Regions from separate parts of the Acidovorax sp. HDW3 genome, predicted to be linked through region 2. Evidence: riboswitches for the same ligand, from Rfam matches in the RefSeq annotation. Region 2 holds a riboswitch; the other holds the start of a gene.
What was found. A riboswitch is a leader RNA that binds a small molecule or an ion and turns the genes downstream of it on or off. The one in region 2 is predicted to bind S-adenosylhomocysteine.
Positions count from the first base shown of each region.

Region 1 (3,410 bases), 500 kb from region 2:
CTGCGGCTCTCGTCGGTGTAGAACTCGATGTCGTCGCCCACGCGGTTGGCGGGGAAGAGGCCCATGACGCCGTTGGCCGTGAGCCAGCGGCCCTCGACGATTTTTTTCAGCATCGCCTGGCCGTCGGCAAACACCTTGCGCGCTTCCTCGCCCACGATCTCGTCCTGCAGGATGGCCGGGTAAGCGCCTGCCAAGTCCCAGGTCTGGAAGAACGGCCCCCAGTCCAGGAAGGGCACCAGCTCGGCCAGGTCAAAGTTCTTGAACACGCGCCGGCCCAGGGCGCGCGGCACGACCGGGGCGTAGGTGAGTTGCGTGGCGTTGGCGCGGGCTTGCGCCAAAGGCCACAGCGGCACTTTTTTCTTCTTCGCGTGCAGCTCGCGCACGTGGTCGTAATCGGCCTGCACTTCCGCCAGGTAGGCGTCCTTGCCCTCGCCCAGCAGGCTTTGCGCCACGCTCACGCTGCGCGACGCATCGGGCACATAGACCACGGGGCCGTCGTAGTTGGGCGCGATCTTGACGGCGGTGTGCACGCGCGAGCAGGTGGCGCCGCCAATCAAGAGCGGAATTTTTTTGATGCGGAAATGGTCGTCCTTGTGCATCTCGGCGGCGACGTACTGCATCTCTTCCAGGCTGGGGGTGATGAGGCCAGAGAGGCCGACGATGTCGGCGCCCTCGGCCTTGGCGCGCGCCAAAATTTCGTGACAGGGCACCATCACGCCCATGTTGATGACCTCGAAGTTGTTGCACTGCAAAACCACGGTGACGATGTTCTTGCCGATGTCGTGCACGTCGCCCTTGACGGTGGCGATGACGATCTTGCCCTTGCTGCTCACGTCCAGGCCCGCCGCCTCCTGCTGGCGCTTTTCTTCCTCGATGTAGGGGATGAGGTGGGCCACGGCCTGCTTCATCACGCGCGCGCTTTTCACCACCTGCGGCAAAAACATCTTGCCGGCGCCGAACAGGTCGCCCACGATGTTCATGCCGTCCATCAGCGGGCCTTCGATGACGTGCAGCGGCCGCCCGCCCTTGGCAACGCAAATGTCCTGGTAGGCCTCCTCGGTGTCCTCGACGATGAAGTCGGTGATGCCGTGCACCAGCGCGTGCGACAGGCGCTCGCCCACGGTTTTGGGGTGCTCGGGCGTGCCGCGCCATTCGAGCTTTTTGCTGTCGTCCTTGGCCGCGCCCTTGGCGGCTTCGGCGATCTCCAGCAGGCGGTCGGCGGCGTCGGGGCGGCGGTTCAGCACCACGTCTTCCACGCGCTGGCGCAGCTCGGGCTCCAGGTCGTCATAGACGCCGACCATGCCGGCGTTGACGATGCCCATGTCCATGCCCGCTTGAATCGCGTGGTACAGGAACACGGTGTGGATGGCCTCGCGCACCGGCTCGTTGCCCCGGAAGGAAAAACTCACGTTGGAGACGCCGCCCGAGACCTTGGCCCCCGGCAGGTGCTGCTTGATCCAGCGCGTGGCCTCGATGAAATCGACGGCGTAGTTGGCGTGCTCCTCGATGCCGGTGGCGACGGCGAAGATGTTGGGGTCGAAGATGATGTCCTCGGGCGCAAAGCCGACTTCATCGACCAGGACGCGGTAGGCGCGCTCGCAAATCTCGATCTTGCGCTGGTAGGTGTCGGCCTGGCCGGTTTCGTCAAACGCCATGACCACGGCGGCGGCGCCGTAGCGCTGGATGAGCTTGGCCTCGTGCTTGAACTTGTCCACCCCCTCCTTCATGGAGATGGAGTTGACGATGCCCTTGCCCTGCAGGCAGCGCAGGCCGGCCTCGATCACCTCCCACTTGGAGCTGTCCACCATCACCGGCACGCGGGCGATGTCGGGCTCCGACGCAATCAGGTTCAAAAACCGCACCATGGCCGCCTTGCTGTCGAGCATGGCCTCGTCCATGTTCACGTCGATGACCTGGGCGCCGTTTTCCACCTGTTGGCGGGCGACCGACAGCGCATCCTCGTACTGTTCGTTGAGAATCATGCGCGCGAACGCCTTGGAGCCGGTGACGTTGGTGCGCTCGCCGACGTTGACGAACAGGCTGCCCTCGCCAATGAACACCGGCTCCAGGCCGGAGAGCTTCATGGGGGGGAGGGTGGGTGCGGAAACGGCAGACATGGGCTCACCTGTGAAAAACCGAGGGCAGAAAAGACAGGTGAGCGCCGTTGCATCGCGTCGGCAGGGCGCTTCCCGCCGCCACCCCAAGCCTGACAGCGCGTGCCGGACGGCACCCGCGCTGCTGCAGCGCTCCTTGGGGCGAAGCCTGCGATTTTACGGCCAGGGCCGTGCCTGTGCTTCCGGCTGTGTGCCCAGCCGCTGCACCAGGAAGTCGATCATCGCCCGCACCTTGGCCGGCGTGTGCCGCGCCGCCGGCCAGACGACGTGGATGCCGCCCAGATCGCGCGCCGGCTGCTCCAGCGCCAGCGCCTGCAAAGCACCGCGCGGCGCGGCCGCAGGCCATCGTGCTCATCACGGCGCACTGGTTGGCGCCGCCGCCCAGCCCGGCCTGCTGGCCGACTGGGCCGTGGCGAGCGGCCCCGCCGGGCGCCTGTCGCACCCGCCGCGCGCCGAGGAGCATCTGCTGCCGCTGCATGTGGTGGCCGGCGAGGGCCGGTTCACGGTGCGCCTGGAAGGCATACCCGAGGCCGACATGGACAAGTTCGAGCAGAGGTCGTGGCCGAGCACGCGCAGCGCATGGCGCGCGGGGCGCTGCACCACTGGGGCCTGCAGACGCTGACCGTGCACCGGTCTTGATATGGTTTTTGTATATCGCCGGCATTGGCTCAATTGATTTTTCTTTTGCGGCTGGTTTTCCTACCATGGGCGCAGCCGTGAACGGCCTCTTCTTTTCACCCCCGCACCAGGAGCGCCCCATGACCGACCCCCGCAAGCAATGCCCTTTCGCCCACGCTGCCACCCACCTGACCACCGACTTCGGCGCCCCCGTGCCGACGAACCGCGACAGCCTCACGGCCGGAGCGCGCGGCCCGCTGCTGGCGCAGGACGTGTGGCTCAACGAGAAGCTGGCCAACTTCGTGCGTGAGGTGATCCCCGAGCGGCGTATGCACGCCAAGGGTTCCGGCGCGTTCGGCACCTTCACCGTGACGCAGGACATCACCCGCTACACCCGCGCTGCTCTCTTCAGCCAGGTGGGCAAGCAGACCGAGATGTTCGCGCGCTTCACCACCGTGGCCGGCGAGCGCGGCGCGGCCGACGCCGAGCGCGACATTCGCGGCTTTGCCCTCAAGTTCTACACCGAGGAGGGCAACTGGGACATGGTGGGCAACAACACGCCGGTGTTCTTCATCCGCGATCCGCGCCAGTTCCCCGACCTGAACAAGGCCGTCAAGCGCGACCCGCGCACGAATCTGCGCAGCAGCACGCACAACTGGGACTACTGGACGCTCATCC
Region 1 covers NZ_CP049885.1:2,984,806-2,988,215, forward strand. Annotated here, with positions in the region: gene metH (methionine synthase) at 1-2,117, opposite strand, end outside; S-adenosyl-L-homocysteine riboswitch at 2,150-2,258, opposite strand; gene G7045_RS14775 (hypothetical protein) at 2,386-2,736, shown strand; gene G7045_RS13880 (catalase) at 2,873-3,410, shown strand, end outside.
Region 1: another riboswitch for S-adenosylhomocysteine. It lies ahead of metH (methionine synthase); the one in region 2 lies ahead of ahcY (adenosylhomocysteinase).

Region 2 (3,410 bases):
GGCCTGCGAGCGGGTGGCGGCGTGGCCGCCTTCGACCAGGAATACATCGGCGCGCATGGCGCTTTCCTTTATCAATCAAATAGGGCTGCAATGCTTATCCAGCAAACGCGTGCAGCTATGTTTTTTGCATTCACCCCTTCCCCCTTCGGGGGAGGGAGCAATACCTCAATAGCGGTAGGTATCGGGCTTGTACGGCCCGCTCTTGCCCACGCCGATGTAGGCGGCCTGGGCGTCGGTCAGCTCGGTGAGCTGGGCGCCGACCTTCTTCAGGTGCAGGCGCGCCACCTTCTCGTCGAGCACCTTGGGCAACACGTAGACCTTGCCCACCTGGTAGGCGTCGGGGCGCGTGTACAGCTCGATCTGCGCCAGCGTCTGGTTGGCAAACGAGTTGCTCATCACGAAGCTGGGGTGGCCGGTGGCGCAGCCCAGGTTCACCAGGCGGCCCTTGGCCAGCAAGATGATGCGGCGGCCAGACGGGAAGATGACGTGATCGACCTGGGGCTTGATCTCTTCCCACTGGCAGTGTTCTTCGAGCTTGGCCACCTGGATTTCGTTGTCGAAGTGGCCGATGTTGCAGACGATGGCCTCGTTCTTCATGGCCGCCATGTGCTCAAACGTAATCACGTCGCGGTTGCCGGTCGTCGTCACGAAGATGTCGCACTTGTCTGCGGCGTATTCCATGGTCACCACGCGGTAGCCTTCCATGGCCGCCTGCAGGGCGTTGATGGGGTCGATCTCGGTCACCCAGACCTGGGCCGAGAGCGCGCGCAGGGCTTGGGCCGAGCCCTTGCCGACGTCGCCATAGCCCGCCACGCAGGCGACCTTGCCGGCGATCATGACGTCGGTGGCGCGCTTGATGCCGTCCACCAACGACTCGCGGCAGCCGTAGAGGTTGTCGAACTTGCTCTTGGTGACCGAGTCGTTGACGTTGATGGCGCGGAACTTCAGCTCGCCCTTGGCCGACATCTCGTTCAAGCGGTGCACGCCGGTGGTGGTTTCTTCCGTCACGCCCATGATCTGCGCGCTCTTGCGGCTGTACCAGGTGGGGTCTTGTGCCAATTTGGCCTTGATCGCGGCGAAGACGATTTTTTCTTCCTCGCTGCCCGGATTCGCCAGCACCGACAGGTCCTTCTCGGCGCGCTGGCCCAGGTGCATGAGCATGGTGGCGTCGCCGCCGTCGTCCAGGATCATGTTCGGGCCTTCGGCAGCGTCGCCCTTGGGGCCGAATTCAAAAATGGCGTGGGTGTAGTCCCAGTAGTCTTTGAGCGATTCGCCCTTGATGGCGAACACCGGCACGCCCGTGGCGGCGATGGCGGCAGCGGCGTGGTCCTGCGTGGAGAAGATGTTGCACGAAGCCCAGCGCACATCGGCGCCCAGGGCTTTGAGCGTCTCGATCAGCACTGCGGTCTGGATCGTCATGTGCAGGCTGCCGGTGATGCGCGCGCCCTTCAGGGGCTGCTGCGCCGCGAACTCCTCGCGCACCGCCATCAGGCCGGGCATCTCGGTTTCAGCGATCTTGATTTCCTTGCGGCCCCAGGCGGCCAGGGTGATGTCGGCAATGGCCGAGTCGTGGGCTTTGAATGCTGCGCTCATGGTGGCGTCCTCATGAAGAAGAATGAAAAAAGCCACGCGCCTGGGGGAGAGTTCACGGTTCACCGCACAGGACAGGCGTGGGTGAGCGTCGTTGCGAATGCAAGTCTCCCGAGCCTCACGCCCCGCTGTGCTGGGGACGCTGCAACGCTCCTCGGGAGGAGCCGGCAATTATACCGAGAGGGCCCTACCGGTAAAATCGCGCACCTTCACCCTCAAAAAGCCGCGCCCCACCCGGCCGTGCGCGCCCACCCAAATTCTTGCCACTGTGTCCCACGCCCCCGAAACCCGCCGCCGCCGCACCTTCGCCATCATTTCCCACCCCGACGCGGGTAAAACCACGCTGACGGAAAAGCTGCTGCTGTTCTCGGGCGCGATCCAGATCGCCGGCGCCGTCAAGGGCCGCAAGGCCAGCCGCCACGCCACCAGCGACTGGATGGAGATCGAGAAGCAGCGCGGCATCTCGGTGGCGTCGAGCGTGATGCAGATGAGCTACCGCGAGCACGTCATCAACCTGCTGGACACGCCCGGCCACAAGGACTTCTCCGAAGACACCTACCGCGTGCTCACCGCCGTCGATTCCGCCCTGATGGTGATCGACGCCGCCAACGGCGTGGAAGCGCAGACGCGCCGCCTGATCGAGGTTTGCCGCCAGCGCGACACGCCCATCATCACCTTCGTCAACAAGATGGACCGCGAGGTGCGCGACCCGCTGGACATCCTCGACGAGGTGGAACGCGAGCTGGGTATGCCCTGCTGCCCCATCACCTGGCCGGTAGGCCAGGGCAAGAGCTTCGGCGGCATCATCGACCTGCGCACGCAGAGCATGACGGTGTTCCAGCCCGGCAGTGAAAAACGCCCGGAGGATTTCGAGGCCATCCCTTTGAGCGAGGTGGACAAGCTGCGCGCGCGCTTTGGCCAGGCGTTCGACGACGCCATCGAGAGCATGGAGCTGGCCGTGGGCGCCTCCATCGCCTGGGACCACCAGGAGTTCCTGGCCGCGCGCCTCACCCCCGTGTTCTTCGGCTCGGGCGTGAACAATTTTGGTGTGCAGGAGGTGCTCAACGCCGTGGTCGATATGTCGCCGCCACCGGGCGCGCGCATCGCCTACCGCGAGGTGAACCGCGAGCGCGAGCAGGTCACCATCCACCCCGAGGACAAGGGCTTTACCGGCGTGGTCTTCAAGGTGCAGGCCAACATGGATGCCAACCACCGCGACCGCATCGCCTTCGTGCGCGTGGCCAGCGGCAAATACACCCCGGGTATGAAGATGAAGGTGCAGCGCACCGGCAAGGAGCTGCGCCCCACCAGCGTCGTCACCTTCATGAGCCAGCGGCGCGAGGCCGTCGATGAAGCCTACGCCGGCGACATCATCGGCTTCACCATCCACGGCGGCGTGCAGCTGGGCGACAGCATCACCGACGGCCCGGCGCTGCAGTTCACCGGCCTGCCCTTCTTCGCCCCCGAGCTGTTCATGACCGTGGTGCTGAAGAACCCGCTGCGCTCCAAGCAGCTGCAGCAGGGCCTGATGGAGCTGGGCGAGGAAGGCGCCATCCAGGTCTTCAAGCCCGATGCCGGCGGCAATATGCTGCTGGGCGCCGTCGGCCAACTGCAGTTTGAGGTGGTGCAGCACCGCCTGAAAACCGAGTACGACTGCGACGTGCGCCTGGAGAGCTGCCAGTACACCGGCGCGCGCTGGATCACCGCCGACACACCGGCCGAGCTGCGCGAATTCGAGGCCGCCTACCCGCTACGCCTGGCGCACGACGCGGCCAACACCCTGGCCTACCTGTGTACCAGCCCGTACGACGTGCGGCTGG
Region 2 covers NZ_CP049885.1:332,292-335,701, reverse strand. Annotated here, with positions in the region: gene G7045_RS01460 (TlyA family RNA methyltransferase) at 1-57, opposite strand, end outside; gene ahcY (adenosylhomocysteinase) at 166-1,593, opposite strand; S-adenosyl-L-homocysteine riboswitch at 1,670-1,752, opposite strand; gene G7045_RS01450 (peptide chain release factor 3) at 1,859-3,410, shown strand, end outside.